Regions from separate parts of the Lysinibacillus sp. FSL P2-0066 genome, predicted to be linked through region 1. Evidence: riboswitches for the same ligand, from Rfam matches in the RefSeq annotation. Region 1 holds a riboswitch; each other region holds the start of a gene.
The links. Region 1 has a riboswitch for cobalamin ahead of MKZ14_RS19990 (iron chelate uptake ABC transporter family permease subunit). Riboswitches for the same ligand answer to the same signal wherever they lie in the genome.
Positions count from the first base shown of each region.

Region 2: it holds a riboswitch for cobalamin, as region 1 does, so the genes downstream of both, MKZ14_RS10385 (hypothetical protein) here and MKZ14_RS19990 (iron chelate uptake ABC transporter family permease subunit) in region 1, are expected to answer to the same signal.
Region 3: it holds a riboswitch for cobalamin, as region 1 does, so the genes downstream of both, metE (5-methyltetrahydropteroyltriglutamate--homocysteine S-methyltransferase) here and MKZ14_RS19990 (iron chelate uptake ABC transporter family permease subunit) in region 1, are expected to answer to the same signal.

Region 1 is NZ_CP150202.1:4,014,549-4,025,381, reverse strand. Features, by position in the region: gene MKZ14_RS20035 (catalase) at 1-1,590, opposite strand, end outside; gene MKZ14_RS20030 (MarR family transcriptional regulator) at 1,743-2,177, shown strand; gene MKZ14_RS20025 (ring-cleaving dioxygenase) at 2,227-3,210, shown strand; gene MKZ14_RS20020 (nitroreductase family protein) at 3,281-3,898, shown strand; gene MKZ14_RS20015 (NADPH-dependent FMN reductase) at 3,962-4,504, shown strand; gene MKZ14_RS20010 (ATP-binding protein) at 4,632-6,026, shown strand; gene MKZ14_RS20005 (response regulator transcription factor) at 6,004-6,705, shown strand; gene MKZ14_RS20000 (YdhK family protein) at 6,746-7,315, opposite strand; gene MKZ14_RS19995 (biotin transporter BioY) at 7,420-8,016, opposite strand; cobalamin riboswitch at 8,162-8,350, shown strand; gene MKZ14_RS19990 (iron chelate uptake ABC transporter family permease subunit) at 8,496-9,542, shown strand; gene MKZ14_RS19985 (heme ABC transporter ATP-binding protein) at 9,548-10,333, shown strand; gene dapF (diaminopimelate epimerase) at 10,392-10,833, shown strand, end outside.
Region 2 is NZ_CP150202.1:2,089,635-2,100,467, reverse strand. Features, by position in the region: gene MKZ14_RS10390 (translation factor GTPase family protein) at 1-1,788, shown strand, start outside; gene MKZ14_RS10385 (hypothetical protein) at 2,020-2,775, opposite strand; cobalamin riboswitch at 3,001-3,185, opposite strand; gene MKZ14_RS10380 (hypothetical protein) at 3,307-6,501, opposite strand; gene MKZ14_RS10375 (hypothetical protein) at 6,498-7,166, opposite strand; gene MKZ14_RS10370 (hypothetical protein) at 7,120-8,529, opposite strand; gene MKZ14_RS10365 (DUF2399 domain-containing protein) at 8,511-9,716, opposite strand; gene MKZ14_RS10360 (PH domain-containing protein) at 9,870-10,250, opposite strand.
Region 3 is NZ_CP150202.1:2,252,923-2,263,755, forward strand. Features, by position in the region: gene MKZ14_RS11150 (ATP-binding protein) at 1-1,312, shown strand, start outside; gene MKZ14_RS11155 (response regulator) at 1,309-2,415, shown strand; gene MKZ14_RS11160 (GNAT family N-acetyltransferase) at 2,487-2,990, shown strand; gene MKZ14_RS11165 (DinB family protein) at 3,039-3,506, shown strand; gene MKZ14_RS11170 (DUF3888 domain-containing protein) at 3,535-4,275, opposite strand; gene MKZ14_RS11175 (hypothetical protein) at 4,366-4,785, shown strand; partial or broken gene MKZ14_RS11180 (Lsa family ABC-F type ribosomal protection protein) at 4,818-6,299, opposite strand; gene MKZ14_RS11185 (IS4 family transposase) at 6,931-8,055, opposite strand; cobalamin riboswitch at 8,258-8,438, shown strand; gene metE (5-methyltetrahydropteroyltriglutamate--homocysteine S-methyltransferase) at 8,612-10,833, shown strand, end outside.

The DNA of each region.
Region 1 (10,833 bases):
TGCATTGATTACTTGGCTAACAGCAGGAGAAGTTTGGTGAATATGCGGTACTTCCACTTCTATAGGGGGAACTATACCAATTCGTTCAGCGATAGCTGAAGCAAGTGAATAACTGACATGAGCATACATGTCTACAACTTGTTTACGAATGGCTTTATTTTTTACTTTGCCAAGCTCAAAGCTAAAGGCATCGATAATATGCTTTTTCTCAATGTCTGTCATACTAAGCCAGAATAATCTTGCTTGTGAAAAATGGTCTTTAAAGCTCTCACTACGTGCACGTACTTTATGCCCTTCAACTTTTTCTTCATAATGCTTGTATCCACCATCTGCTTCAGAAACAGGGTGTGGTGTATTATTGGCTAAGGAATTTTTATGGTAGCTAACTTGTCCCACATTAATGGTTTGTCGGCCATAGCCATCTCGTTGGTTATTATGAAATGGACAGATTGGTTTATTTATAGGAAGCTCATGGAAATTAGGTCCTCCTAGTCGTATTAACTGTGTGTCAGTGTAGGAGAATAAGCGACCTTGTAATAAAGGATCATTTGAAAAATCAATGCCAGGCACAACATGGCCGACATGGAATGCGGCTTGTTCCGTTTCTGCAAAAAAATTATCCACATTTTTATTCAAGGTCATTTTCCCAAGGATGCGTACTGGAACCTCTTCTTCGGGCCATATTTTCGTGGCATCAAGAATATCGAAGCTAAATTTGAATTCATCTTCAACGGGAATAAGTTGAACACCGAGCTCAAATTCTGGGAAATACCCACGTTCAATCGATTCCCATAAATCTCTACGATGAAAATCGGGGTCTTTTCCAGCAATGATCTGTGCCTCATCCCATACTAGTGATTTTACCCCAAGTACAGGTTTCCAATGAAATTTAACAAAGTGGGCTTTTCCTTCGGCATTGATAAAGCGATAAGTATTAACACCAAACCCCTCCATCATTCGATAGCTTCGTGGAATCGATCTATCTGACATATGCCACATAACCATATGAGCAGACTCCTGATTATTTGCAATGAAATCCCAAAATGTATCATGGGCACTTTGTGCTTGGGGAATTTCGTTATTTGGTTCAGGCTTTACAGCGTGTACAAAATCGGGGAATTTAATAGCATCTTGAATAAAAAATACAGGTATATTATTTCCAACTAAATCATAATTACCCTCTTGTGTATAAAACTTAGTAGCAAAGCCGCGTGCATCACGAACTGTATCTGCAGAGCCTTTAGATCCTGCAACGGTAGAGAAGCGGACAAAGACAGGGGTTTTAGTTCCTTTTCCATTTAAAAATTGAGCTTTTGTAATATCACTTGCGCATTCATATGTTTCAAAAATTCCATGAGCGGCTGAGCCACGTGCGTGTACTACTCGTTCAGGAATTCGTTCATGGTCAAAGTGAGTCATTTTTTCACGGAAATGAAAATCCTCTAGTAAAGTAGGTCCTCGCTCACCTGCTTTTAGTGAATGTTCATCTTCCGATATTTTTAATCCTTGATTGGTTGTAAGAGGTTGATCTTTATCACTTACTCGGAATGCTTCTAGCTGTTGTTGTTTTTGATTGACATCTTTTTTCATTTAGAATCCTCCTTTATAAGTTACAACTACCTTCTACCCGAACGAAAAGATGGCAAACATGAAGAAACAAATTGTTTGCTGTTTAAAAATGAATATGTTACTATTGTCTCGAATTAGAGATAATTAAATTCGAAATAAAAAGAGGGAGTCGTATGAAGCAAAACAATCGTAACTTAAAAGCATTTACGGTCTTGTTCCGAGCATATCAAACGATTCAAGATGCAACTAAAAGAGATTTACTTCAATTCGATTTAAATCAAACTGAATTTTCTGTTCTTGAATTTTTGTATCATCATGGAGAACAACCAGTTCAAATGATTGGTAAAAAAATATTAATTGCAAGCAGTAGTATTACCTATGTGATTGATAAACTCGAGCAAAAAGGCTATGTATATCGTAAGGCATGTCCAAGAGATCGCCGTGTCACGTATGTATTATTAACGTTTGAGGGACAGGTTTTGATGGAGGAAATATTCCCTAAGCATGAACAGAAAATAAATGAGATATTCGAAGTATTGGAAGCTCATGAGCTGGACAACATGATTTTATCACTTAAAAAAGTTGGCAAGAACGCCGCTAACCAATAAAAATTTTATATATATATCTCGATATCGAGATATATAGAAGGAGCATATTATGAATCATTTAAAAGGTGTACACCATGTAACGGCTATCACAAGTAGTGCAGAAGAAAATTATAAATTCTTCACCTATGTTTTAGGAATGCGTTTAATAAAGAAAACAGTGAATCAGGATGATATTCAAACATACCATTTATTCTTTGCAGATGATAAGGGTAGTGCGGGTACAGATATGACGTTCTTTGATTTCCCTAATATCCCAAAAGGTGTACATGGTACAAATGAAATTTCAAAGACCTCTTTTCGTGTACCAACGGATGCTGCTTTAGATTATTGGATAAAGCGCTTTGACCGTTTAAATGTGAAGCATACTGGTATGAAAGAACAGTTTGGTAAGAAAACACTATCTTTCGTAGATTTTGATGATCAACACTATCAGTTAATTTCTGATGAGCACAATACAGGTGTGGCAGCAGGTACGCCTTGGCAGAATGGCCCCATCCCCCTTGAGTACGCTATTACAGGTTTAGGACCAGTTTTTGTCCGTGTCGCTAATTTTAAATACTTTAAAGATGTGTTAGAAAAGGTAATGCTCTTTACAGAGATTGCAGAAGAAGGAGACTTTCATTTATTTGAAGTAGGTGAGGGAGGAAATGGCGCCCAGATTATTGTCGAACACAACACAGTGTTACCTGTTGCTCGTCAAGGTTTTGGTACTGTTCACCATGCTGCCTTTCGTGTAGAGGATCGTGCTGTATTAGATGAATGGACTGCACGTTTCGAAAGTTTTGGTTTCCACACTTCTGGCTATGTAAATCGTCATTTCTTTGAATCATTGTATGCACGAGTAGCTCCGCAGATTTTATTTGAATTGGCTACAGATGGTCCAGGATTTATGGGCGATGAGCCATATGAAACATTAGGAGAAAAGCTGTCATTACCACCGTTTTTAGAACCAAAACGTGAACAGATTGAAAGTCTTGTTCGTCCGATTGACACTGTAAGAAGTTCCATTATGTTCGATAAAGAATATGAGTAACACAATTTCATCCAGTTGGGAAAGAAAAGCTCCACTGGATGCATACATAACTGTATTGGGGGATAAAAAAATGGAATTTTCCAAGCTGATTGATAAGCGTCGCTCTGCTAATAATTTTATCAAGGACGTTAAGATGACTGAAGAAGATATACGCCCTATTTTGGAGGATGTTAAGCTTGCCCCTTCAGCATTTAACTTACAGCATGCTAATTATATTGTTGTACTTGATGAGGATATGAAAGAAAAGGTAAGAGAGGCGGCATATGGTCAATATAAAGTGCATTCAGCTTCGGGTGTAATTCTTGTACTAGGTGACAAGGAAGCATATAAAAATACTGCTGAGCTAAGTCAAGGTATGGTGGATTTAGGCATAATTACTGCTGGCGAACTAGAGGATATTGTAGCAGAGAATACAAGTTTTTATGAGGATCGCGGTGAAGGATTCATGAAAGATGAAGCCATTCGAAATGCTTCTTTGTCTGCTATGTTATTCATGCTTGCTGCGAAAAATCGTGGTTGGGACACTTGTCCAATGATTGGCTTTGATAATCAGAAAATGCGTGCGCTTTTCAATGTGCCAGAAACACATGAAATAGCCTTAATGATTACTATTGGGAAAGAAAAAGAAAGCAGTCGTCGATTACGTGGCTATCGTAAGCCAGTTGAAGAATTTTCCATTTATTATTGAAATGGTATAAAATACAATAACTATACAAATACTATGAATAATGTACACTTAGGAGGAAACATCATGAAAGTAGTAGCAATCGTAGGTAGTATCCGTAAAGAATCTTATAATATGCAATTAGCTCAATTTATTCAAAAACGTTATACAGAAAAGTTAGACCTTGAAGTATTAAGCTTAAAGGACCTACCAATGTATAATCAAGATATTGAAAATGAGGCTCCACAAGCAGTTCTTGATTTTAAAGGAAAAGTAAAAGCTGCAGACGCTGTACTATGGGTTACACCAGAGTATAATGGTACAGTTCCAGGGGTTATGGTCAATGCCATTGATTGGCTATCTCGTGTAGATAAAGTAATGATTGGCAAACCATCTATCATTATGGGTGCATCAATGGGGAACTTAGGAACTGTAAAAGCACAATTACATTTACGTGATATTTTATTCTCTCCAGGCATTAACTCACCTTTACTTAGCGGCAATGACGTTTATATTGGTGCTGTTCACACTAAATTTGATGAAGAAGGCAATTTAACTGATGAAGGTACAGTGAAATTCCTTGACGTAGTCATTGATAACTTCTTAAGTTGGGCAAAAAAATACGTTTAATTAAAATCTAACCCATAAGTATACAATATACTTATGGGCATTTTTTGTTTGGAAAGATGCTACTTCTGCATGAAATCTTCATACTTTCACGATATACTTTTAACAAATTCTAAAATGGTGGTTAAGGATGAGAAAATTATCATTAAAGCTTGGGATTATCTTTTTCATCACATTGTTTTGTATTGAAACATTTATGATGTTTTTTTTGCATGTTTCCTTGACGAATTCTAGAGTGGAAGAGGAATTAGAGAGTTTACAAGCGAGAGGAAACTCACATCGTACTATATTAGAGCAGAACTTCAATAATGAAACACTAGCACATGTTGTTCTTATGGAATCAGAAGCAAGTACTGATGTCGTGGTGACTGACCATTTAGGGACAATCCTAGCCTCCTCACAACCTCATTTAGAAATCAGTAATCTGATTGGTGAGATAGAGGGGGACATACCGTATGAGGGAATGGTTTTACAAGACAATTGGCAGGAAGTTCAATCTATTGCCACGATAAGCCCTATTCAAAATCAGCAAGGAACGATTGGCTATGTATTTATGTTTCAAAATACCGATTCTATCCATGCATTAATGAAACGGCTCAATAAGCATTTTCTCATCGTTGGTATTGTATCTGGTCTTGTCAGTATTGCAGTCATTATTGTTCTATCTCGCAAGCTCGCTAAACCACTTATTCAAATGAAAGAGGCTACATTGAAAATGAGTAAGGGTGATTTTACAGTCGCTCTTTCTACGAATGGGAAAGATGAGCTTGGGGATTTATCGAATGCTATACAGCTTCTGTCCAATGATTTAAATCATCTAAGGCAAGAGCGTAAGGAATTTTTATCGAGTATTGCACATGAGCTTCGTACACCGCTAACCTTTATTAAAGGCTATACAGATATTCTTGCTAAACGGGATTTAACAGAGCAAGATCGTCAAAAGTATTTAACTATTATAATAGAAGAAACAAATAGACTTTCTCGGTTAATCAAAGACTTATTTGATTTAGCGAAAATGGATGAAAACTCATTTATGATTGAAAAACATTGCTTACATTTAGAATCGTTTTTTTCAAGCATTGAAGAAAAATTAAGTCCCGCTTTTCAAGATAAAGGTATTTATTTGGCTATACATTGTGATAATGGTTTAACACTATGTGCAGATGAAGCAAGACTTGAGCAAATCCTGATTAATCTATTAAATAACGCCTTAATCTATTGTGCGCCAGGAGATACGACTACCGTCACTGTAAAAAAGGACAATAGCGTTTTAAGTATCGTTGTGGAAGACACAGGTAGAGGAATTCCAAAGAAGGATTTACCGTATATTTTTGATCGGTTTTATCGAGTGGAAAAATCACGTAGTCGTGCTTTAGGTGGATCTGGACTTGGGCTTGCTATTGTCAAGGAGCTTGTACAAGCACATGGGGGAGAAATAAAGGTTAGAAGTGAAATAAATAAAGGGACTACTTTTGAATTATCATTTAAAGGAGTAGAAACGAATGAAAACGATTTTATGCATTGATGATGAACCAAGAATGTTAGATTTATTAACCCTTTATTTGGAACCACTATTTCTTTGTAGAGCCATGTCTTCTATACAAGAGGCATTGGATTTTTTAGAAGAAGAGCATGTGGATTTAGTTCTTTTGGATATTATGATGCCAGAGATGGATGGGTGGCAGGTTTGCCAGGAAATTAGGAAGTTTTGGGATGTTCCGATCATTATGCTTACTGCAAAAGGAGAACAAGCTGATATTGTAAAAGGCTTAAACCTTGGTGCTGATGACTACATTTTAAAGCCTTTTGATGAGGAAGAGTTGTTAGCACGAATACATGCTGTATTAAGAAGAACAAAATCTGAAGAAAAAGTAATTAACTTTGAAGGGCTTTGTTTAGATAGAGAGTCCTTTGAAGTATATTTTCAACATAAGCCAATTCCATTAACACCAAAGGAATTTGCCATGCTCGCCCTTTTTTTAGATTATCAAAATAGAGCATTTTCTCGAGAACACCTTATTCATGCCGTTTGGGGATATGATGTAACGATTGAAGATCGTACCATTGATTCACATGTACGTAATTTACGAGAAAAATTAAGAAAAAGTGGTTTTCCGGCGGATGATTACTTGCAAACAGTTTGGGGCATCGGCTATAAATGGCATAAGTCTGCTAATAGAAAGCAAATGGAGCATAAAAGCTAGAAATAACCTCTACCAGAATTGAAGGTAGAGGTTATTTCTATTATTTTGGGCTAAGCTCTTCTTCTGTTACCCATTTATGATTTGTTACGGCTTCACCATTTGTAGTGGAAGTATAATCAACCATATATACAGTTGTTTGCACAGCCTCGTCAATAAGGACAGTCGCATTTTCCATACCTTCCATATGTGCTGCGTCCGTTTTTATTTCTGTTCCAGGAGCCAGTGGTGCTTCTTGTGGGTCAATTAATTCTTCATGAATTACCCACTTATGCTTTTCTATTCGCTTTCCACCAGATGTAGGCTCATAGGAAATAACATAGGCAGTTGTATTATAGGCACCTACTATTGTTGCTTCGGCCCCTTTCATACCTTCCATATGTCCATCTGTAATTATGGCTGTGCTCCCTACAGGAAATTTCGGATTCTCAGCTTTTTTTAATGTTACGGGTACTTCGCCAGAACTTGAATGATTCATTGTAGAATGATCCATTTTTTCAGCAGCTTCATTAGAAGTGGATGCAGGTTTTGTTTGCTCCTCAGTACAAGCCGATAAACTAATTAGAGCGACTACTGATAATAGTCCGACTGACCATCTTTTATTGAATTTCATATGATATCCTCCTCACTCTTTGCTCCTAATGTAGCAAATAAATGTGCAGAAACGATGGATATGATCTATGAAAAACATCTGGCACAAATAGGTGAGAAGATATGCTATTGAATGGGCATGATCTTCAATGTTTTTTGTAATCTATAGGCGAAGACACCAGCAAAAATAGCTAAAATAATATCTTTTGGTAGAGGAGGAATCATCCAAAGCCAAGCGAGCTTATATGAAAAATTCTCTGGTGCACTTGCCCAAAGCTTGTATGCAAAAAACATCCAATTTGTTCCTATCAAATAATTTATCGCTGTTGCTACCAAAGCAGCTACGATAAAGCTTTTCTTTGTACCGCTTCGTTCAACAATCAACCCTGCAACAAATGCCGCTAAAATAAATGAAATTATAAACCCAAAGGTTGGGCTTAAAATTTGGCCAATTCCACCACCGAAACGAGCAAAGACAGGAGCTCCTGCCAATCCTACACACATATAAATTGTACAGGCGAGCGCACCTTTTCTACTACCAAGAATAAGTCCTGCTAAAATCGCAAAAAAGGTTTGAAGCGTAATGGGTACACCACCAACTACCATAAAAGGTGCAAAGGACGTGATATTAGCACCCACCATCATTAGCGTTGAAAATAATCCAATATAGGTAATGTCAACAGTTCTTAACTTATGATGACTATGTTGCGTAACGGTTGCCATGAATTTCACCTCGTTTTATAAGTTATTACTGTTAGTGTAAAAAACGAAAGTAGTTGTGTCAACTTTATAATTTAAATAAGTTAACTCAATTGCTTGAAGTAGACTATCTATCTATAAAAATGTATGATAGAATCGTCACAATTTTATAACTTCAAATACTATTGGTGTGATATTTTTGAATATCACTTAAAAGGGAAGTCGGTGGAAGTCCGACGCTGTCCCGCAACTGTAACGAGGAATCCTATAATATGATTTGCCACTGTTTAAGAATGGGAAGGCAATTATAGGATAGTGAATCGAAGCCAGGAGACCTGCCATTTAGTAATACCTGTAATGCCCACGAGGATGCAAGCAATTACGGACAATAGCTGGATATTTTTCTGACTTTGTTTAATCTAGGGTATTTCTATGCGCACTTTCGCATGGGATACCTTTTTTTATTGCTTCATTCATCAATATTCAGTAGGAGATTAAAACAGATGAATAAAAAATTTATGTTATTTTCCTTCGTACTTTTCATGGTTTTAATTGTTTCAATGACCTTTGCTGTAATGGTTGGCTCAGTTTCAGTTACACCGTTATATGTCTGGAAAGTGATTCTCTCTAAAATACCTTTTATACAAAATGCGATTGAGCAAGATTGGAGTCGCTCTCAGGAAATCATCATCTGGCAAATAAGAGCACCTCGTGTTTTGCTAGCTGCTATAGTAGGAGCGGGGTTAGCCATTGCAGGCGCAGCCATTCAGGCACTTGTACGTAATTCCATAGCAGACCCGTATATTCTAGGGATTTCTTCAGGGGCAGCTGTCGGAGCTACTTCTGTGATTATTTTAGGAGCCTTTTCATTTTTAGGTATTTACGCTCTTTCAGTATCCGCATTCCTTGGTTCATTACTTGCCATAGTACTTGTCTTTTTCTTATCACGTGTTGGGGGACGTGTCTCTATTTTCCGCTTGCTATTGGCAGGTATGGCTGTGTCCTTTATCTTAACGGCTATCTCTAATTTTATTTTAATGATGTCAAAGCAAGAAGGAGCCTTAAAGGCTGTTATGTTTTGGATGCTAGGTAGTTTAGCTGGAGCCAAATGGAATAATATTGTGATTCCAGCTTTCGTATTCTTTGTTGTTTTTGGGCTACTGTGGCTACATTATCGCAATTTAAATTTACTATTACTGGGAGAAGAAGCGGCAGTGACATTAGGCGTTAATCTTCAGCAATTCCGTATTCAGTTAATACTACTAGTATCTCTATTAACAGGTGTGCTTGTCGCAGTTAGTGGTTCTATAGGTTTTGTGGGATTGATTATTCCGCATATTGTGCGATTAATTGTGGGCTCAAATTATAAATACGTGATACCTATTAGTGCTTTAATAGGTGGAATATTCTTAGTGTGGGCAGATGCCTTTGCTCGAATCATCATTGCTCCCCAGGAAATGCCAATTGGTATTATTACAGCTTTTTGTGGAGGACCATTTTTCATTTGGCTTCTCCGTCGTAACAACTATTCATTCGGTGAAGGAGATTAATTTCAATGACATTAGAAGCGAAACAAGTATCATTCTCCATTTACGATCAGCGTATACTACATGATGTAAGCATTCAAATAAAAGAAAAGCAATTTGTTGGATTAATAGGTCCTAATGGGAGCGGAAAATCAACATTGTTAAAAAATATGTATCGTCTGCTAAAACCTGAAAGCGGTAAAGTAGTATTAAATGAGCAAGATATATTAAAGCAATCAAGTAAAGCTATTGCGAAAAATTTGGCTGTTGTAAGCCAAGAGACACCCGTATTATTTGATTTCACTGTGCATGATTTAGTCAGTATGGGAAGAACGCCACATAAAAAGCTATTAGAGCTTGATCAAGAGAAAGATTTTCAAATTGTTAAAGATGCTCTTAGGCAAACGGGCATATCGCATTTAGAGAAACGAAGCTTTAGTTCGCTTTCTGGTGGCGAGAAAAAGCGTGTCATGGTTGCAAGAGCACTTGCTCAACAAGCACAGGTATTAATATTAGATGAGCCAACGAATCATTTAGATATTCAACATCAACTTCAACTTATGGATTTAATTCAGACCTTGCATTTAACCGTCGTAGCTGCTTTACATGATTTGAATATTGCTGCTATGTATTGCGATCAAATTTACGTTTTACAGCAAGGGCGAATCGTTTGTCATGGTACACCAGAGGAAGTGCTTACGCCAACAGTGCTGCAAGATGTATTTGGTGTTTTTGCGGATATTCAAACACATCCAATGACAGGGAAGCCGTATCTTACATATGTTCCTGAACAATTCACGAAAAAGTTTAGCTAAATATAGAAAAGCAAGATCTTCTATTAGATACATAAAACATCCTTTAAGGAGTGACTGTATGCAAATAGCTTTTACGAAAATGCATGGTACTGGCAACAGCTATATCTATCTTGATCTTTTCCAATATGATTATAAGGAAGAGATCTTTAGTGAATTGGCTCAAAAAATAGCCAATGTTCATACAGGTATAGGCTCAGATGGGTTAATTATTATCCAGCCATCCAAAACTGCTGACTGTGGTATGCGTATTTTTAATAAAGATGGCTCTGAGGCGACAAATTGCGGTAACGGTCTTCGCTGTGTTGCTAAGTATATCTTTGAGCGTCATATTGTGCGACAAGAGCAGCTTATGATTGAAACGAAATCGGGCATTATGCTGGCACAGGTAGTGGTGCAAGACGATAGCGTAATAGAAGTGATTGTCGATATGGGCAAACCTCTCTTATTGCGCAAAGACATTCCGATGTTAGGAAACCCAAATGAGCTTGTCATCAATGAGA
Region 2 (10,833 bases), 1.9 Mb from region 1:
CGAGGCATTACAATATTTGCTGAGCAGGGGCGCATGAGCATTGGCGACGATACATACACATTGATTGATACGCCAGGGCATGTCGATTTCTCCCCTGAGATGGAGCGTGCCATTCGAGTAATGGATTATGCCATTATTATCATTAGCGCTGTCGAAGGGATACAAGGCCATACAGAAACAGTGTGGCAACTTTTACGTCAATACCATGTTCCTACCTTTTTCTTTATTAATAAGATTGATCGTGAAGGTGCCAATGTGGAGGCTGTCATGAGTCAGCTTCACAAAGATTGCTCTCAGCATGTGTTGTTCATCGATGAACCGCTGCGAGCAGACTATGTATCAAATAGCATCATGGAATGGCTGGCGGAGCGCGATGAAAAATTGCTTGATGCCTTTCTAAATGAGTCATTGGAGCATGAACAGTGTCTTGCTCAATTAAAGGAAATGATTAAAAATGAAGGTGCCTTCCCTTGCTTTGCTGGCTCGGCCTTAAAGGATGAGGGCATTCAGGAATTTCTTGACCAGCTCCCGCTGTTAACGGCTTCCCATTTTGACAAGGATGCCCCGTTTGAGGGCGAGGTTTTTAAGATTCGTCATGATGGGCACCAGCGTTTAACCTTTATGAAGGCAACCAAGGGCTCGTTGCATGTACGAGATGAATTTTCATTTGACGAAGTAACAGAAAAAGTGACCGAAATTCGCCTTTATAACGGCAGTCGCTTTGAGACCGTTCAACAGGTAGAGGCAGGAGAAATTTTCGCTGTCAAAGGACTGAGCCAGGCAAACATTGGGGATCGAATCGGTACAACGATGCTATCACAGCCCTATGAGCTTGTCCCAACCTTACAGGCAAAGGTTCAATATGAGGGTGATCAACATATCAAGGAAGTGCTACAGATTTTCCGTTTACTCGAAGCAGAAGAACCGTCCTTGCGTGTGGTCTGGCAGGAAAAATTTCAGGAAATCCATGTGCATATTATGGGTGCCATTCAATTGGAGGTCCTGACAGAGGTATTAATGACGCGTTTTTCAATAGCTGTCTCCTTTGGTGAGCCGCAAATTTTATATATGGAAACCATTGCGACAACCGTAACGGGCTATGGTCATTTCGAGCCCCTCAAGCATTATGCAGAAGTTCATTTATTAATGGAGCCAAATCCACGTGGAACAGGTAATACCTTCAGCAATGCCTGTCATGCCGATCATTTATCCATAGGCAATCAGCGCCTTGTTGAAAAGCACCTGTTTGAGCGTGACCATCATGGGCTACTGACAGGCTTCCCTGTAACAGATATTCATTTTACACTTCTAACAGGTCGCGGGCACAACGAGCATACATCAGGGGGAGATTTCCGTGAAGCCAGTTTCCGTGCTCTGCGCCAGGGGCTGGAGCAGGCACAAAATGTACTACTAGAACCCTATTATCGCTTTAAAATGAAGGCTTCAAACGACTATATCGGCCGTATGATGACTGATATTCAGCAAGCAGCAGGCACATTCGATGACCCGATTTTATCTGAAACGGATGTTATCCTAACAGGTCGTGCGCCTGTTGCCACTTTAATGAGCTACAGTGCAACCTTTGCCGCCTATACAAATGGGAAGGGTGCACTCACACTCCAATTTGATGGCTATGATGTGTGCCATAATACAGAGGAGGTGATTGCACAGATTGGCTATGATAAAAATGCCGACCCTGAGTATAGTTCCTCCAGTATCTTTTGTGCAAAGGGCAAAGGATATACGGTTCCGTGGCAAGAAGCACAGGCAGCCATGCACTGCCTGTAAAATGGGGTGATTTGGTTCGCGTGAAGGCTTTGCTTGCTTTCGCGGGTATTCATCGCTCGAGCGCGGGTATTTCACTTGCTTCCGCGAGTATTAGTCGCTCTAGCGCGGGTATTTCACTTGCTTCCGCGGGTATTCATCGCTCTAGCGCGGGTATTTCTTGGTTGGGCGTAAATATATCTCTACCCTGCAATAAAATGATTACAAGCCCTCCAAAAATGGAGGGCTTGTTTTTTATAGTGCACCGACAGCTTTCTTTGTTGGTTTGTCCATCAAATAAGCGGGTTCCACTACCACGTAGTCATGCTTGTTCGTAAAATCAATCAGTACCTTTCCTGGTCGACTTTTTAATAGTTGGAGATGGTCAATTAATTGCAGTAAAAGCTCGTGACCGTTGCCACGTGGATGCCAGTTGAAATGATAATCATTTAACGCTTGCACCGCTTCAATAAATTGGGCATATTCCTGCTGCACAAATGCAATGAGTTTGTCATGATGAGATGCTAAATCATATAAATATGTTTCGTAAAAGCGCATGACAATCGAGCATAATAAGTCATTGACACGAGCGGCACTTAAAACAGGCTTTGGCTCCAATGATAGACGGTCGAGGTTGGGCTTTGCGCGTGTAGAATCAATGCGCGTAATTAAGTGATACGCTTCTCCGTTGACCTCATAGACAATCGGATTGGTCGGCATGTACATCATAAAACTATTCGTCTTTGTTTTGAGTTCATCTGCTATGGCTGCTTTCGCTAAAAGATGACCGTCCACATCCCCATTTTGTATCCAAATAATTTCTTTATTATATAAGATTTGCTCAAAGAAGCGATCGTTGCGTATCAGCTTCGTTGCTAATAATTGATCGATTAGCGATTCGACCACCATTCTTGTTTTTGCTTTCTTGGCAACTTCTGTGCGTGGTTGCTTACAAATGTTCAGATCTTCATAAGGCGTTTCCAACGTTGTCGTTCCATGAATATTTGTCATACGTGCATCCCCTTTGCGTACATATTTTCAAAACAAAAAGGACTCCCTACTTTTGAGGAAATCCTTCATTTTATCTTCTTTCATCACACAATGCCAAACAAACCCTAAGTATGTGTGAACGAGTTCGATTGTGAACCCTTTCATTTACTATGGGCGTTTGACGTACTGTGACGAACAGAGCATTCTGTTTTGTCAACATGCCACCTCCTATTCCTCGTAGGTTTATGGTGTGTACTCGTAACAGGCAGGTATCCTGACTCATGGTCATTGCTTCTTTTCTCCTTCCCATCATTTGACAGTGGATACTGAAAAGTCGCTCACATTTACAGTTGCGGGACAGTGTCGGATTCGCACCGACTTCCCTTTTAAGCAAATTGCACGCAATTTACACCTATTACTACACGCTATTCAGTTGGTAAGGAAACGAGAGTACCTCGTATTCCTATTAAAGTATTAAATTAATTGTAAAGGAGTGCCATTTAGAAGTCAATTCTTGCTCGTTTAAACACTATTTCATTCATCGAAATGGTCCTACACCTTTTGGAAACCAACAATCCTACTTTGTGGAATAGATGAATTATGTTCAATGATAAATACCTTGGAAAAATGGTCGTAATAGGTTTTATCATGAGCTTTTGGAGATAAAATAATTAACTTTCGATTTAACTCTTTTGCATATAAATGAAATACTTTGTCCTTGCGTTCATCATCTAGTGCGCTATCAAATTCATCAAGTACGATATAGCTTGGGGCAATCGAGAGGTTTTGCAATAAAGCTAAGGCAAAGAGGAGCGAGCTTAACGATTCCTCCCCTCCTGAGACACCTTTACCTACTTTGCCATTTCGTGCTTTTAAGCTAACATCCTCCATAGTACCCTGATGACCGATTTTACGAGCTTTCACATAAAGCAAGTATTTAATGCGCCCTGCCTTCTCTTCTATTCTTTCTTTTTCGATATGTCCCTCAAAATGAAAAATATCCATATACTTTTGGAACAACATATTAATCTTTGTTAAATACATATTAATGGTCGTTTCTAGTTTATCTTCTAAATCTGCTGCAAAACCCGCATTTTGCTCAAGAAGTATTTCAGCACTTGCTAATTCTGCATTTTTACGCTCAAAATCTTCTTTCATTTTTTCAAAATTTACTTCAGCATGAATATTGACCTTTTCTAGGCGTGCCGCTTCGAATGCTGCAGCTTTTTCTGCATTACCATGAATTAACCTTGCCTCAGACCATTTAATGGAGATGGATTCATCAACAACACATGCTTCGACAGGTAAAATATGCTCTAATTCCTGTAGTTTTATTACTAGACTTGCTTGGCTAGCCTCTAATTGTTCGATTTTTTCTTGCGCTCTCGCTGTACGTAGCCGACAGTTTGTTAGATTACTATTTATTAATTCAAGCTCTGATTCATGATTTTGTATTAGTAATTTTAGTTGACGTTTATCATTGGACAGCTCCTCCAATTGCTCTGTCCATTGCTGATGCTCTCTTTTGGAATCATTAATGGTTTTGCGTAATTCTTTTAATGTTTGTTCCATTTGCTGTAACTGGACTTGTTGCTCTGCCACTGCCCCTAGCTCCTCATAAATGCGGCATTCCTTCTCTAGCAATTGCAGCTCTTGAAAATGTGCTGCCTGATGTTTTCTAACTGTTTCCCGCTGTGCTTCCATTTCCACTTGCTCATCATAAATTGCTAACAATTGCTCTGTTAAAGCTTTCAGTTGACTTTCATAGGCATGCAGTTCGCTTTCCTTCAATAGCGTACTTTCAGCCTGTTGAATTTTTCGCAAGTCTCCATGCAATTGGTTAATTTGCTTGATATTATGATCATACTGAGCATTTAACTGTACTTGACGCTCTTGCAGGTTGTTTAAGTTACTCGCCTGGTCTTGTAAGGTTTGTTGAATAGCTGCATCACTTAGAATAAATTGCAGTTGTTCCTGTGCGCCTCTAGCACCACGTTCATCTATAAGCGTACCTGCCTCAATTCGAGGCGTCGAAGTGAAAAATTGCTCGATCCACCACAATGCTTTATTGGCATAGTTTTGTAGTTGCTCAGATAGTCCGCTACGCATTTGTAATCCTAAATGAGGGATATTGTCAATCATACGATTCGGTATAAGCTGCTTTAATGAAACATAATACAAATCATTCAGTGGCTTATAGCTCACCGCATTATAAAAAATAGCGTATTTAATCGCTTCAATACTTGACTCTAACTTTAAAGGCGCACTTGGTGTCAACGAAATTAAATCACGTAATGTATATGCCTCTATACCTTGTCTATGCAAGTCTTCTAGTCCTTGTTGTTGACGAGCAGATCTTACTTTATTTTGTTGTAGCTGCTGGATGATTTTCTGCTTCTCTTGGATGGCGGAAGATAATAACTGTTTTTCCTTTAAAAATTGATGTTGCTGGAGATTTGCAGCATCTAGTTGACTTAAAATAAAACGGCTACTTTGATATAAATGGACGATCTTACGTGCTTCCACTAGATCCTTTTTCAGGTTTTCGAAATGTATCGTCACTCGTGCGCTTTCACTATTCAAAAGTCGTTCGTTATCTCTTAATTGTTGTTCTTTTGTTTTTAGTTGCTTATCTTGCTCTTCAACTTGTTTTAGTAGAATCGCTGTTGCTTTTTGTTTTTCCCAGGTTGTTTGTTCATCGAAACGTAGTCGCTTTGCTTTATCGGAAATTGATTCTAGCTGTGCAGAAAGCTCACTATATCGCCCTAGTAGTGTTTTTTCCTGCTGTACTTCCTCATTTAATAAGGTCTTTGTCTCAATAATTTGTGCTTCAACCTGTTCGCACTCATTCACTACTTGAATTAAATGTTGACCTGTACGCTCCTTTTCGTGCAACAGTAATTTTTGCTTTGTCCCTATTTGTGCTTCTTCTTCCTGCAATTGCTGAAGAATAGCTTGTGTATCAGAGCATTCATTTGAATATTTTTGCAGTAGAACATTTGTATATGTATAATACAGACGACCGTTTTCCAGAATACGTTTTTTATTATTTAAAAAGGCGTTGAGATCATTTTCTGCAATGGTTAGATTATGTTCAGCTGTTTTTACAATGGACGATAAATGGATGATTTCTTGTTTAGCTTCTCTAATTCCTTCTAATGCCGCTTCCCATTCTTTTTGCATATCAGCAATATGAAACATATTACTAAATTGACGAAATCTTTCCTCAGGGTTCATGGCGGCAAATTGGTTCACCTCTTGCTGATACCAAATTAAATGATACAAATCTGGATCAATTTTATATTTAATTTGTAAATCTTCTTTGTAAGCTCCGAAATTCCGTCCTGCTATATTGCCAGAAGTATAAGATGTTATGTTCGTTAACGTATCTTCTGAATCTCCTGTTGTTATACGATACTCTTTTTGCAAGGCACCATTTTTCACAGCTTGTTGTACAATTAATTCAAATGCAATAAATGGCGGCGCATCAATGCGGGTCATGCCTTCATTTTTAAACACTAACGATAATTTCGCATACCATGCTTCATTTGCTTGTAAATTACTCGAGCGTAGCCCTTCAATATCTACTTTTGCAGAATATAATATAGCCCCTATGCAAAACGTTAATGTTGACTTTCCGACACCATTTGGACCTGTTATTAATACATGTTCATCGGCTTCACCTAGTATCACCCTTGTTGGTGGATAGTCACGTACACCCTGTATTTTCAACACGTAAGGAATCATTCTTTGTCCTCCTCCACATGTAAGTTATAACGGTTAAAAAATTTCATCACTTCTTCTTTATTCAACTTTGTTTCTTGTGCAAATTCAACTGTACGACGTAAAAAAGATTCGGAGAATAAATGAACACCTATTGTTGTTAATTGATATGCCTCTTCTGAAGATGCTTCATAATCTTCAACAGCTCCCACCTTTTTTAATTGGTCGATATTACTTTTCATTCTTCTATTAGCATTTAAAGACTCATGGCCAAAATCAACTAAAATTTGATGTACTAATGTAAATTCATGGCCTAATACTTCTTGCTGGTAAAACATATAGAGTAAAATCGCCAATGCTTCACTACTCAATGTAGATTTTGCATTTTTCGCTGTGATTCGCATCATGACAACAACACGATCTCGCCTCTCATCATAAATAATTTTGAAATAGCGATTTAAAGCTCCATTTACACGGTCTATAAAGGATTGCAAAGCATTGTCGTCATTTTTTATACCTAATAATTTTTCTAACTCCTTCCGACGCAAACCATAATTCGCTCCCTTAATAGAGGCAGATGATGAAAACAGTAATTGCATAAAAGCCAATTCTTCCTCTGTCGTTAAATAGCCTTTTAGATGATCAATCATCGCTAAAGAGCTTATATATGGTATATCGTTTGTCGTCATCATTAATCCACTCCCATTCTTTTTCAAAGTTTGCCGTCTCCGCTTTAGGTGACCTGTCTATTTTTTTACTGCTCGTTAAAGCAGAAACAGCGAGCATTGATAAAACGGCATCATGCCATTTGTTCGAGCTAGCTTGCACGATTAATTCCTCTATTTCACTCTCTCCATGGTCATCTAAGTAACTTTCTATTTTCGTTGTATCGATTTGGGCCTTTGTCATTTGCCAAGCAGCTTGATCAAACATTTCTTCAATGGAATCTCCCACCATTTCTACTTCTCTGTATTCTGGCTCCTCCCGGTCAATGATATCGCCCTCACGTTTTGGCTCATAGGTGGCTAAATAATGGATAGCATCATTAATATCTTGATGTCCTATAGGTGCAGCAAACTTTACCGGCATCCACATGCCATCAAATGTTTCTTCTTCATATTGATTTTGTTCCATAAAGCTAAAGATATCATGTGCTGTCGGGATATTACTATGCAAGGGTGGGTTATACATCGCCAAGATGAAATTTCGTATTTTTTCAGGGGAAATAGCCTCTTCCATCGGTGTTAATTGCATCGTAACGAAACGCACATATTTAGTTAATACGCTTAAACTTAATGTTGTGCCCTTTGTAATGGCTGCCGTTCCACGGTGCATCAAGTCACTCATTACAAGACTTTCCTCTATCGTTTGGAATTGTGCTAAACGCTCCGTCATTTTTTCCTCTAGCCCCAACATTAACTGATTGATTTTTTCTAGTTGTGGCAAGGCATTGCGATCAGCCAAAAATTCAAGCTGTCTATTTTCTAATTGCTCAACGGCTTGCTCTACATTATAAATCATCGACGCAATTTTATTTCCACCTGAAATGCCTTTATCATCATAGGCTGCACTAATTTCTGCATCACGTCTTGCCTGAAATAGTGAACGGCCAATATCATCTTGTAAATAATAAGCAAGTGCATCATTTCCCATACGAATTAAGCCATCCATCATACGCTTGCCTCTGTCCATTAATTTAATTTGCCGCGTCTGCTTTACAACCCAATTATTGCGTTCTAAAATATGGAGCACACGTTGAATGTACTGAAGCGTCGGTGGCTCAGAGTCATTCTCATATGTATGGCGGTAGCGATAATAAAGCGTATCTTCATGATCAATCGGATCTCCAATACCTAAAGATGCCGTATTTAATAATTGAATAATATTTAAAAAGCGGATAATTTCCATTGGTGAATCATACATTTTTTCCGTGCTTAAGTCTTTTAAGACAGCTGACAGAGAAGCTAAATCTCGCATTGATTTCATAAATTCAGCTGAAAAATAATCACTGTGAAAAATCGAAATGGGTGCATTTACATCCACATTTTCCATTCGTTCACTCCTCCCAATTGTTGCTCTTGCTCATGACGATTTTCATGCTGAAGCCACTGCTCGTAAGTTTCAATATCCGTAAAAATTTGCGAATCTCGTCCAATAATTTTAAAGGGACAAGGAAGAAGCTGAATAGCTTTTTTAGCAATCGTTAGTCCTGCCTCATCATAATCCGTCCAAATCAGTACTTGTTGTATGGAACTTTTAAGCAACTGTTTGATAAATTGCTTATGAGCGGATCGAATTTGCCCATCCAAACAAAGCACAAATGAATGGCTTTCTCGTAGAAATTCACTTTCCGTTGCCATACGTGTTAAAATAGCCCTATTTTCCACAAGCCATAGTGTCGTGTTGGAAGTTGTAAATGTCGTTTGTAACACTGTATTATCTGTTGTTGCATGAACTGCACCAAGATGATAGGAGGCTAGCTCTGACTGTGCATGTCCAGTAAAATAGATTGGCACGATCTTCCCTGAGCTTACAAGGCCATAAGACGGGGCATCAATGCCTAATTGTGCGAGATGGGCTAAAAATTCCTCTCGCTCCTGATCAAACATTTTCGAACCACCAATTCGATCTTCATATGTCGCACCTATTTCTTTAAAATCAAATAAGTCTTTTTGCTGAGCAAGCTGGTACATAGCAATACAAAACTGCATAAACTTTAATTGCTTTACACGACTCCAATAACGAGGCATTGCTTCCGCTGACAGTGCATGTAGAAACAGTGGCGACATTTGTAGGTCATCCGCTTGCTTTCGTAACTGTTCTAGTTGAAGCTCATATTGCTGTTGTTCTTTACTTTTACGATATTTAAGAGCAAACAGATAGACGGGACCCATCCGATAGACATCATCTTTGATACTTATACCATCTACATGATAACGAATCTCTCGTATTATCCACCCTTCCTGGAGCCAGTCCTGAATCGTTTCAAATGGTTCATTTAATAGGCGATTTACTTTGGGTGAAAATTTATATTTCACAAGCTCTTGTGGAATAGTTGTCTTCCAAATTGGCTGCTTTGCTACTTTGATTTGGGCAACCTTTTTGTAAATACGTGCGGACCTTCTTACAATCGTTACTGTTTGAATAGGCCCTTGGTATTCAACCTTCTCAATTTTTTCACCTGCCCTCAAAACAACTTCGTTTAAAAATTCAATTGAGGTCTTTTCTTCATATTCCACACTATAGATTCCCCTTTATCTCTTCAAGAGACTATTTATTGCTTTATTATACTATGTTGGAAAGGGTATTACTTAATCGAATTAACGAAGTGCTAGTCCTCTACAACAAAAAAAGCCACACATAAATGCGGGCTTTCATAACCTATTGAATCCTCACGTCCCCAATACATACCGCGCTAAGACACTTTGCACCTTATAAATATTTGTCGCCTTATTGAAGTTTTTTTGAATCGGTAATGGACTGCCAGACACCCATATTTTGAGCTCTGCATCTAAATCAAATGTCCCAGCTGTCTCTACTGAAAAATGAACGATATTTTTATAGGGAATGGAATGATACTCCGTTTTCTTGCCAGTCACTCCTTGCTTATCAATGAGGATCAATCGCTTATTGGTAAAAATAAACGTATCTCTAATAATTTTATAGGCATTCTTGACTGTCTCGTTTGGAATTAATAAATCCTTTACTTCCTGCTGTAATTTTTCTAAATTCACCTCACTTGCATTGCCGATCAATCCATCAAATAAGCCCACTATCTGTCCCCTTTCGCTCTCGTTTATTTAATGTATTACAAACGTACAAGAGCTACGACAAAAAATGATGGTTTCATTTAGACTAAAGGACTCCTTTTACTTTACCTTGCTCGAACACCTTTTGTATGTCAGTGTATGATGGCATTGCGTAATATCATCTTGCAAATTTCACGCTCTGGCACCCCGTTGGCTCAGGCAACTTGGACATAATAGCTATATTCTCAGCCTTCACATTATCCTGTAAAAAGCGAGCGAATACCCCTACATGCGACAGTACAAGAACTGTTAAAGGAAGGACCATTTGGTATAGTCGATCCACTATCCCTCCATTCCCCCGTACATCATTCATTCCCGATGAAGGAAATTAGCCAAGCTTTACTGAGAACACCATGATCAACAATATTCCGAGCCATATGGACGCAACCGTTCTTTATCTGTTAATTTACAAGTTTATGAAATAAATAATAAAAAAAGAGGCATATTTTACAGAAAATTGGTCGTCTGTAAAAAAGCCTCTTTTCGAATGTGTGACAGGAAGATAAAAATTATACTAAAAAACTTATAAAATTATTAATATGTGATA
Region 3 (10,833 bases), 1.8 Mb from region 1:
TGAACAGGAGCAGATGGTCATCCAAGTAAGTGATACAGGCTGTGGAATTCCGACACAAGAATTAGATCGTATTTTTAACGCCTTTTATCAAGGAAACAATCATCATAATAAAGAAGGGCTAGGTTTGGGACTAAGTATTACTAAAAATATTGTTGAAAAATTAAATGGTAACATTTATGTGACAAGCACTGTAGGGGAAGGGACAACATTTACATTTACAATGCCCCTCTCAACACTAGAAAACGTAAGTAATGAACAAGCTATCATTACATCACATACAGATACAGAAATACAGCTTCGACTGCCCCTTATTTATAAAGGAAGCGATAAAAAAATACTGGTGGTAGATGACAACCATGTCAATATAAAAACTTTAACGGAAGCACTAAGTTTAAAGGGATATACAGTGATCGCCTTAGATAACGGCTTTGATGCGATCGATTATATTAAAACCAATCATGTAGATTGTATGTTAATCGACCTAATGATGAATGGGATGTCAGGTTATGAGTTATGTAAACGTGTACGTAAACAATATGATATGCTGGAACTACCAATAATTATCTTAACTACAGTTATGAAGCAATCTGACTTACTGCAAACGGTAAAAGTAGGGGCGAATGATTATCTACAAAAGCCGATTTCTACCGATGAACTTTTTATTCGTATTGAATCTTTATTGGCTGTTCGACAATCATCAATCGATGCAATCGAAGTAGAAATGAACTATTTATATTCACAGGTCACACCACATTTTGTATATAACACACTTAATACGATTATTGGTTTAAGTTATACAGATATGGAAAACACACGTGAAGCTCTTTATTGTTTAGCCACTTATTTCCGTGCAAAACTGAATGTTCATTATCGAAATAGCATTGTCCCCATCGATGAGGAGATGGAGCTTGTAAAAGCCTATTTATCAATTGAAAAAATGCGCTTTGGAGATCGTTTACGTATTAAATATGATATTGACGAATCGATACAATTAGGAATCCCTGCATTGTCCATTCAACCTTTAATTGAAAACGCAGTGTTCCATGGTATCTCTAAGAAAGTAGAGGGAGGGACCATAGAATTAAGCCTACAGAGAGAGGGACAATTTGTAAGAATTAAAATCTATGATAATGGTGTAGGAATTTCAGAAGAAAAATTGCACCAATTGCTAAATGAAGAAAGTACAAGAATTGGCTTTATGAATCCATTAAAGAAATTTAAATTAATAAAAAATGCTAGTTTACGAATTTACAGCGAAGAAGGAAAGGGAACAACAATTGTCATTTTATTACCAGAGGGTGGTGTCACATGAATATAATGATCGTTGATGATGAAAAATTGGCCATTGATGTTTTATCTATTATGGTTAAACAACTTGCCCAATTTCAGATTAACATTAAGGGAACATTTACAAATCCAACTGAGGCCCTCCAGTTTCTTGAAAAAGAAATAATTGATGTAGTGTTTTTAGATATTGAAATGATTGACACACACGGTATGCAACTTGCAAAGCAGCTCCTACACAAGCAACCATCCTTACAAATCATTTTTGTTACAGCTCATACACAATTTGCCGTGGAGGCTTTTGAAGTAGAAGCAACAGATTATTTATTAAAGCCAGTACAGGAAAAACGACTGATTAATGCGTTAACAAAAGCACAGAAAAAAATGGTCGTGACGGTGGCGCCGAGGGATGAGAAGAAAAACTCATTATATGCGCATACATTAGGCAGCTTTTATCTACTGGATGTTCAACATAATGTGATTAAGTGGCGAACAAGAAAAGTACGTGAACTATTTTTATATTTACTATTTCACCAAAAACGGCCTATGTTAAATGCAGTTCTTTTAGAGGAATTGTGGCCAGATTTGAACTTTGAAAAGGCAGCTAGTAATTTACATACAACTATTTATCATTTAAGAAAGATATTAAAGGACAATGGTATTCAAGATCCCATACTCTTGGTCAATAATCACTATAAATTAAATGCGGAAATTCAAACTGATTATGATGAGCTGAATCAACTATTGGAGCAGGATCAACATGATGAGAAATCCATTCAGCAGTTATTGAATTGCTATGAGGGTGATTTTTTAATAGATGAGGAGTATTTATGGGTTAATCAAATCAGGCTTCGCTTAAAGCAATCTGTATTACATGTGCTTGAACAGTATATTGCACGTATAGACGCTGCCCATACTTTATTAAAGTATAATTGCCTACAAAAGCTATTAGAGCTAGACGAATACAATGAACAGTATATGTTTCAATTGTTAGAATTCTTAATTCAACAAAATAGGAAACAAGAATGTATAAAATTCTTTGAATCTATAGAGGCAAAATTAGCTGAAATTGATCTCGCTGTGCCAGAAAAATTTTATAGAAAATACAACGAGTTCTTACTCAACGTTTAGAAACGATTTCGGAAAAGTAATTTCTGTTTTAATAGTAGGTAATAATTTTATAAAAAGGAGATGCTTTCGGCATGCAAAAGATTGAAATAATTGAGCTTCACCATATTGAGCAAGATTTGGAGAGGCTTACTGAATTATTGATTATGGTCGTAGATGAAGGAGCATCCGTAGGTTTTTTACCTCCACTCACACAAGAACAAGCGATAAAATATTGGCAATCTGTCTTAGCGTCAGATGTCTTACTGTTCATTGCGAAAATAAATAATGAAATTGCAGGTAGTATTCAATTGCATTTAACTAGCAAACCAAATGGCATTCATCGTGCTGAAATTTGCAAGTTAATGACACATCCCAACTTTAGACGCAACGGTATTGGACGAGCGCTGATGCAACAAGCAGAGGAACGAGCAAAACAAGAAAACCGCTCCTTGCTAGTTTTAGATACGAGAGAAGGGGATCCTTCTAATAAATTATATAAATCATTAGATTATCAAGAAGTAGGGAAAATTCCGCAATATACTATTTCACCAGATGGAGAATTAGAAGCAACCGTAATTTACTATAAATTAATTTAATCCATGGTATTGAATATAACTTAAAACGTGTAGAAAGGGAGCTAGTATATGAACGAAGCACAATTATTTAAGCAAATGAAAATGTGGCGTAATTGGACTGTTGAATTTCTACGTACAATCCCTGAGAATATTGTTGATCAGATACCCATTGGACATAAAAACACTATTCGTTGGAATGCTGGTCATCTATTAGTTGGTTGGGATCATACCGTTTTTCCAGCTGTTTCACAAGAAAGGCATTTGCCCCTATCCTATCATGTCATGTTTCCTAGTGGCAGTAATCCGGATAACTGGACTGAGCAACCGCCACCAATGGATCAAATCATTAAGCTCCTAGAGGAACAACCTATACTTATTGAACAAGCTTGTGCGGGACATTTACATGAACCGCTAAAAGAGCCTTTTTTAGGTATGAAAACATTGGGGGATATGGTTGTCTTTCATATGAACCATGAAAGTCTACACATGGGCATTATAAAAAGTATGATGCAAATACTCTTAAAGAATGAAGCCTAACTGATGGAATCAGTTGGCTTCATTTTTTCTATATATACCAAGGCAACAGATCCTCCATTTTCCTACCTGGTTTACTTGCTTTATCTGTTACGATCCATGTGCCGTCTTTCTTTTGCAGTTGATAGCTTACATTTGTACCATCCGCCCTTTTAAAGAGCATATAGCCTGTATCACCCTTGATGTAGGTGACAGGGTCTATGACATTTTTGTATGGTATCTTTCGCTCAGGAAATAAAATGGTGGTCACTATTTCCTCTGCAATCGTAGCAAGGGGTTTCATATCATGATTTATTTCAGCTTGATATTGCAATTGATCGTATCGGTAGGAAGTATACGATGATAAGTCCAGCTTAAAACTCTGCTGTATATCTAACAGTGTTGCCCTATAAAATGCGTCTATTGCTTTTTCTACATCATCCGCCTCATGTATATAGCGAATTGTGCTGACCCCACTTGGACTGATTTCAAATGTAATGATTTCCTTACTATAAGGCGGGGAATGTGCATGCTCAAAGGTGGTAACTTCCACGCTAACTTTAAAGCTAAACTGACTTTCTTTGACAATCTTTAAAATTTTCACATCATACAAGCCATACTGCTTAGGATATCCGTAGTAATGATCAATTTCCTTTTCGATAAATGGATTAAGGATTGTAATGAATGTGTCCCTGATTAGTTGATCATCAGTTTGTTCACTTTGCGCATAGATCTTACATGGCAGAATCAATATAGTTAAGATAGCCATTAAAACATAAGCAAATTTTTTCATGGAATAGTGACCTTTCTGCAGGATGATACTTTATAGAGTGCACCAATCACAGTAAATTATCGAGCATTTTTAAAGAAAGGGAGTTGAACAATGGAAAAAATAATAATGCCCTTTTTATGTATGCTTTTGTTATTTCCAACAGCTACTTCGGGATCAGAACCTGAAGGCTTCATATGTCCAAATCCAGATGTATTGATGAAAACAACGGAGAAAGACAAAGACGAGCTTAGTCAAGCATTAGCTGACATCATTCCAAAAGTATATGGCTCAAGCCCTAATTATCAGGAGTGGCAAATTGAGGTGATAAAGCCCATGCCAATATTAACTGGCATGGAGAAGAATTACTATAAAATGGCGGTGAACTTCTGTGGAGAAAATGTGGCTAATCACTCCTGGTTTGTTCGATTAAGGTTTCCAAGATTACTGCCAGCGCAAAGTGCATCACTAGGTGAGCTATATATCGTGAAAGAGACAACTACTAAATGGGTTCATTGGTTTCAATATCATTAAAAAGGAAGAATCCATAAAATGGATTCTTCTCTTTACGACATCGCTATCGTTTTCGTTGCTACAGTTTGTTGAAATGCCTGATCATGCTCAACAATCACCATTGTGAGATGAGAGCTTTTTATGAGCTCTTCAATCTGCATGCGTGAATAGATATCAATAAAATTGAGTGGTTCATCTCAAATATATAAATGAGCCTTCTCACACAAGCTTTTAGCAATTAGCAGCTTTTTCTTTTGCCCACCGGAATAATGAGAGATATCCTTCTCAAATTGAATACGCTCAAAATCCATCTTGCGCAGGATTGATTTAAATAACGTCTCATCAATACCATGCTCTTCAATAAATTCCGAAAGCAATCCCTTTAAATGGGATGTATCCTGCTGAACATAGGAAATGACTAGACCTGAAGCTAACTTGATGGAGCCTGTATGTTGGATGGGCTTACCTAGAATAAGTTTTAACATACTACTTTTTCCGCTTCCATTTTTGCCATCTAAAACAACTCGATCCCCTTGTGCCACTTTGAAGCTAATAGGCTTATTCACGATATGGTCATCGTACCGAATCGATACATCCGTGACAACAACCATTTCTTTTGATGGATATGCCAATGGCTCTACTTTCAATGACTCGGTTTTTTCAACATTTTTTAGCAGTTTTGATTTTTCCTCAATAGCTCTTTGTTGTCTGGATTCCAGGTTCTTCGCTCGTTTCATCATTTTGGCTGCTTTATGTCCAACAAAGCCTTTGTCCAGTTTGGAACCTGAATTGGTTGTGCCGTTTTTGGAGGCTTCCACTTGATTAGACCAACCTGACGAACGCTTTGAGGATTGTTTTAATCGGTCGATATCTTTTTGCAGTCGTTGATTGGTTACTTCTTCGTGTTCCTGCTGACGATCAAAATTTAACTTCCAAGAAGAATAATTTCCACTTTGAACGTCAATATTGGCTCTATTGATCGATAGGATATGGTCAACACAGCCATCTAAAAAGCTTCTGTCATGTGAAATTAAAATAAATCCTTTTTTCCTGCGAAGATAATCTGAAACCGTCTTTCGTGCATCCGTGTCTAGATGATTGGTTGGCTCATCAATTAATAAAAATTGACCCTCTGTCAAAAACAACGCAGCAAGCAGCACCTTTGTTTGCTCGCCATTGGATAATGTTTTAAAAGGTCGATACATGACCTCTGCATCTACATGTAGGTAAGCTATTTCACGTAGACATTCCCAATCCTCTGCCTGAGGACAAATTTCCTCAAATATTTCGTGGGTATATTTATTTGGATCTGAAACAGGGTAGGGGAAATAAGTAAAGTCTACAGAAGAGATGATTTTTCCGCTATACTCATATTTTCCTAATAACAACTGAAAGAATGTTGTTTTACCTCGCCCGTTTCTACCGATAAATCCAAGTTTCCAATCCGTATCGATTTGAAAGTTGACATTCTCAAAAATATTGTCAAAGCTGCTTGGATAAGAAAAAGTTAGGTTTTGTACTTGTATAATGGACATGATAATTCCTCCTTTGTATTACAACAGTTTACTTTTCATACAAAGTCGGTCTATCCATCTATGTTTTATTTCTCCGTATAAGCAGATGGATATTAACGACTTATACGGAGTGTTACATGCGTCACAATAGTTTCTGAATCGCTCATATTTTTCCTCTCCCTTTATGAGTAAATGAAAGGTACAAAATCAACTATGAAAGCAAGAAAAAATCCCTCCAATTGTGCATTGGAAGGATTAGTCTTTCACTGAATAAATGCGATTTGCCATTTGTGTCATGACAAATAAAATGCAAACTGATTGTTAAAAATGGATAGACTAACCCTATATTTTGTGTTTGAAATCATTCAATTCAAATAAAAATATAGTTTAGTTCTTCATTGTCCATTCATCAGTCCTCTCATAATTGTCTTTTACAGAATACAATGTAACCTTATTTTCATTCAGTACGATACAATAATTCCTATAATATTTATAGAAATAATTTATATCACTAACGTCGCATGAATTTTGATTGAATTTTCTGTTTTCAATTTCTTGCGTTTTTAAGAAATTGAAAGACACTTAAACAAAAGTAGTAAACACCCTTTTTTTACTATAACCTTTGACTGGGGCAACTGAGGATTCAAAATCCTTATGGTACTGTATTTCCTTCTATTTTCCGAAGCCAAATACGTGCCGGTTTCCATAGTACTGCTTTTAAGTACCTACTAATTTGTAGATACGTCCGTGAACTGTTTGTGTGAAGCTGTGCTAGCACGTTTAAGCAGTATACGATCATCGCAATGAACACCTGATTGTGCACAGCTTGCTCGCTTTGCCCGTAGAACTTTTTAATGTTCAGATGCTGTTTCATCCACTTGAAAAACAGCTCAATTGCCCAGCGTGACTTATACAGTTCAGCGACTTCATCTGCACTTAAATCAAAACGATTTGTTATCAGATATAGCTCTTTACCATTTGGATCCAGTATTTCGATACGGCGAAATACATTTTCAGCACGATTTTGCGTGTTGCCAATCAGAATCATTTCATCCGATAACACAGATGACTGTTCAGATACTTCAAACGATTCAACCACACGTGTTACGGCGTTTTTTCGTAAGCGTGAGACAAAGAAAAATCCATCATCTGTCATGCGGTCAAAACGCTCATAATCTAAGTAGCCTCGGTCAAACACGTACATGCATTCCTTGTCATCAACGAGAATTTCAAGCTGACCACGATCATGTTCTTTCGCGTTCGTTAACACCGCTTTATCAGGGTACGAACAACCTTTTTCTAGATAAACAAGGCGCAAATGTAACTTCACACCTGATTTTGTTTTACGGAATTCAGCCCACCTATGATTTTTTAAGTTCAATGGCAATGTGCTGGAATCAATGATTTTCAGTGGTGTTGTGATGATTCGACGCTGCTCAAAAAGTGTTTTCTCATGAATTTGCGTGACTAAGTCTAGAAAAATGTGTTGGAAAAACTCAGATGGTACTTGATTTAATCGTCGACCTAACTGCGAAAAACTGATGGACTCTAAATACGTTGCTTTTTGTAAGTCGTCTGATAACAGCGTATCACTGATAGCACGTAGACTTTCGGTTTCATTCAGCTGGGCAAACAGTAATAATCTTAAGAATGAAGCGATGTGAAGCTTCTTTGTAAAGTAATTTAATTGATGATTTTCAACTAATTTTTCCATTTGTGTAGAAGAAATAGGTGAAAACCATTGTTCAAATGATGTTTTTCGTGTAAACTTGTCCATGCGTATGTCCTTTATTTTGGATTTGGATGGTTTACTACCGCCCAACCATTATAAAGGATTTTTTTATGTCAGGATTGGATTACAGAAAATTCAGACTTAATGGAAACGTTGAATTATTTTAATGCGACGCTAGTGAATTTATATAATAGTTGAAAAATAATTTCTACTATTCTGAAATGTGTGCTATAGTAGGAGCATAATTGAATATTGTGTAAGACTTGGTGCCAAATGAAAGTTTGGCTTAAAAGGGAAGTCGGTGCAAATCCGACGCTGTCCCGCAACTGTAATTCGGAGCAAATCACAAATGCCACTGGAGAAACTGGGAAGGCTGTGAGGCGTGTTGATGGAAAGCCAGGAGACCTGCCAATTTCTAGTACACACCAAATACCTACGTGGAAATAGGTGGTGAAAAGTGACCAAATAGGCACTGTGCGATAACGTTTATGCGAAAGTAGATACTTTTTCGTATTGTTTTAGCATTATTAATTTTAACATGCAGCCATTTTCCTAATAGGAGAATGGCTTTTTATTTTTTCTAAAAAAGGAGCTTAAAAACATGAACTATACAAGTACATTGATCGGTTATCCCTATATAGGGGAGGAACGCGAATGGAAAAAAGCACTAGAAGCATTTTGGCGCAATGAACTTTCTGAGGAGGACTTTGAGGAAAAATTAAAGAAAATCCGTTTATCAAGAATAAACAAGCAGCTGCAACTTGGAATCGATATGGTGACAGTTGGCGACTTTACGTTTTACGATAGAATGTTAGATACAGCTTTGATGTTTGGTTTAGTTCCAAAGCGCTTTAACTGGCAAGGTGGTAAAGTCGATTTTCATACCTACTTCAGTGTAGCAAGAGGAGACAAAACAGCCGTAGCTAGTGAAATGACAAAATGGTTTAATACAAATTATCATTACATTGTTCCAGAGTATGAGGGACAAGCCTTACAACTAACAGAAAATAAAGTGTTAGCCGACTTTTTAGAGGCGAAGGAAACTTTCGGTATCATTGCGAAGCCGACACTAATTGGTCCCTATACATTTTATAAGTTAACGAAAGGCTACAACAAATTAACACAGGTTGAGTACTTATTAGCTTTATTACCACTCTATACGCAGGTATTAAAAGAATTAGTGGATGCAGGTGCCACTTGGATTCAGCTAGAAGAGCCATCCCTCGTCTTAACACTTGATCCAGCAGAGATAAAGCTGGTGAAAGAAATGTATGACCAGTTAGCCACTGCCGTTCCTGAGGCTAAAATAATGCTACAGACTTATTTCGAAGCTTTAAGTGCCTATGAAGCATTAAGTACATTGCCTGTTCAAGGATTCGGTTTGGACTTTGTTCATGGCTATAAAGGAAATATGGCGTCACTTCGTCAATTTGGTTTCCCGCAGGATAAAGTATTAGGAATAGGGGTAGTGAATGGCCGTGATATTTGGCGTTCAAACCTGGCGGAGGTCAATGCGACAATTCAAGCCATTGAACAGCTAAGTCATGCTGCTGAACTATGGATTCAACCATCAAGTAACCTACAGCACGTTCCAATCACAACCTCTCTTGAAAATGATCTTGACCCTGTTTTAAAGCAGTCTCTGGCCTTCGCAGATGAGAAAATCGTAGAAATCACGGGGCTGACTAAATTCAGACGAGATAAAGATGGTTCCTTACAACATAATTTTTCAGAAAGTATGAAGGCGATTGAGGCTCTAAAAAATCATCCAATCCGCCAAAATAAGTTAATTCATCAAGCCGTTCAAACTGTGACAAAGCAAGATTTTGAACGACACAGTAATTTTACGAAGCGACAAACGATCCAACAACAAGCCTTAGGATTACCGCTGTTTCCAACAACTACAATCGGTAGCTTCCCGCAATCAGATGAAGTGAAAAGAAATCGTAATGCGTGGCGAAAGAAACAATTATCGAATGAAGCCTATGAAACATTTTTAGAAGACGAAACAAAGCGCTGGATCACTATACAAGAGGAATTAGATATCGATGTACTTGTTCATGGTGAATTTGAGCGTACAGACATGGTAGAATATTTTGGTGAAAAATTGACTGGCTTTGCCTTTACAGAAAAAGCATGGGTCGTTTCATACGGGTCACGCTGTGTGAAGCCTCCGATCATTTATGGAGATGTTGCGTGGGCCTCACCAATTACCGTAAAAGAATCAGCCTATGCTCAAAGCCTAACAAAGCGATTTGTAAAGGGCATGCTGACAGGGCCAGTAACGATATTAAATTGGTCCTTTGTGCGCGATGATCTTTCCCGTCAAGATGTCGCTTATCAAATTGCATTAGCACTTCGCAAAGAGGTGGAAGCACTAGAAAACGCAGGAATTTCGATTATTCAAGTGGACGAGCCAGCGTTAAGAGAAGGTTTACCGCTTAGAAAGGAAGAATGGGGGGCTTACTTAGATTGGGCTGTCAATTCCTTCAAGCTTGCTACATCTAGTGTCAAAGATGAAACACAAATCCATACACATATGTGTTACTGCGAATTTAATGATTTCATCGAACCGATTAGCGCACTAGATGCAGATGTGATTTCCATTGAAACATCGCGAAGCCATGGGGAACTTATTTCTTCACTACAAGTGCAACCCTATAATAAAGGAATTGGCTTAGGCGTCTATGATATTCATAGCCCTCGTGTACCAAGCGAGGAAGAAATGCTCACTATTATGAAAGATAGTCTACAGGTGCTGGACCGTCATCAATTCTGGGTGAATCCAGATTGTGGCTTAAAAACGAGAAAAGAAGAAGAAAC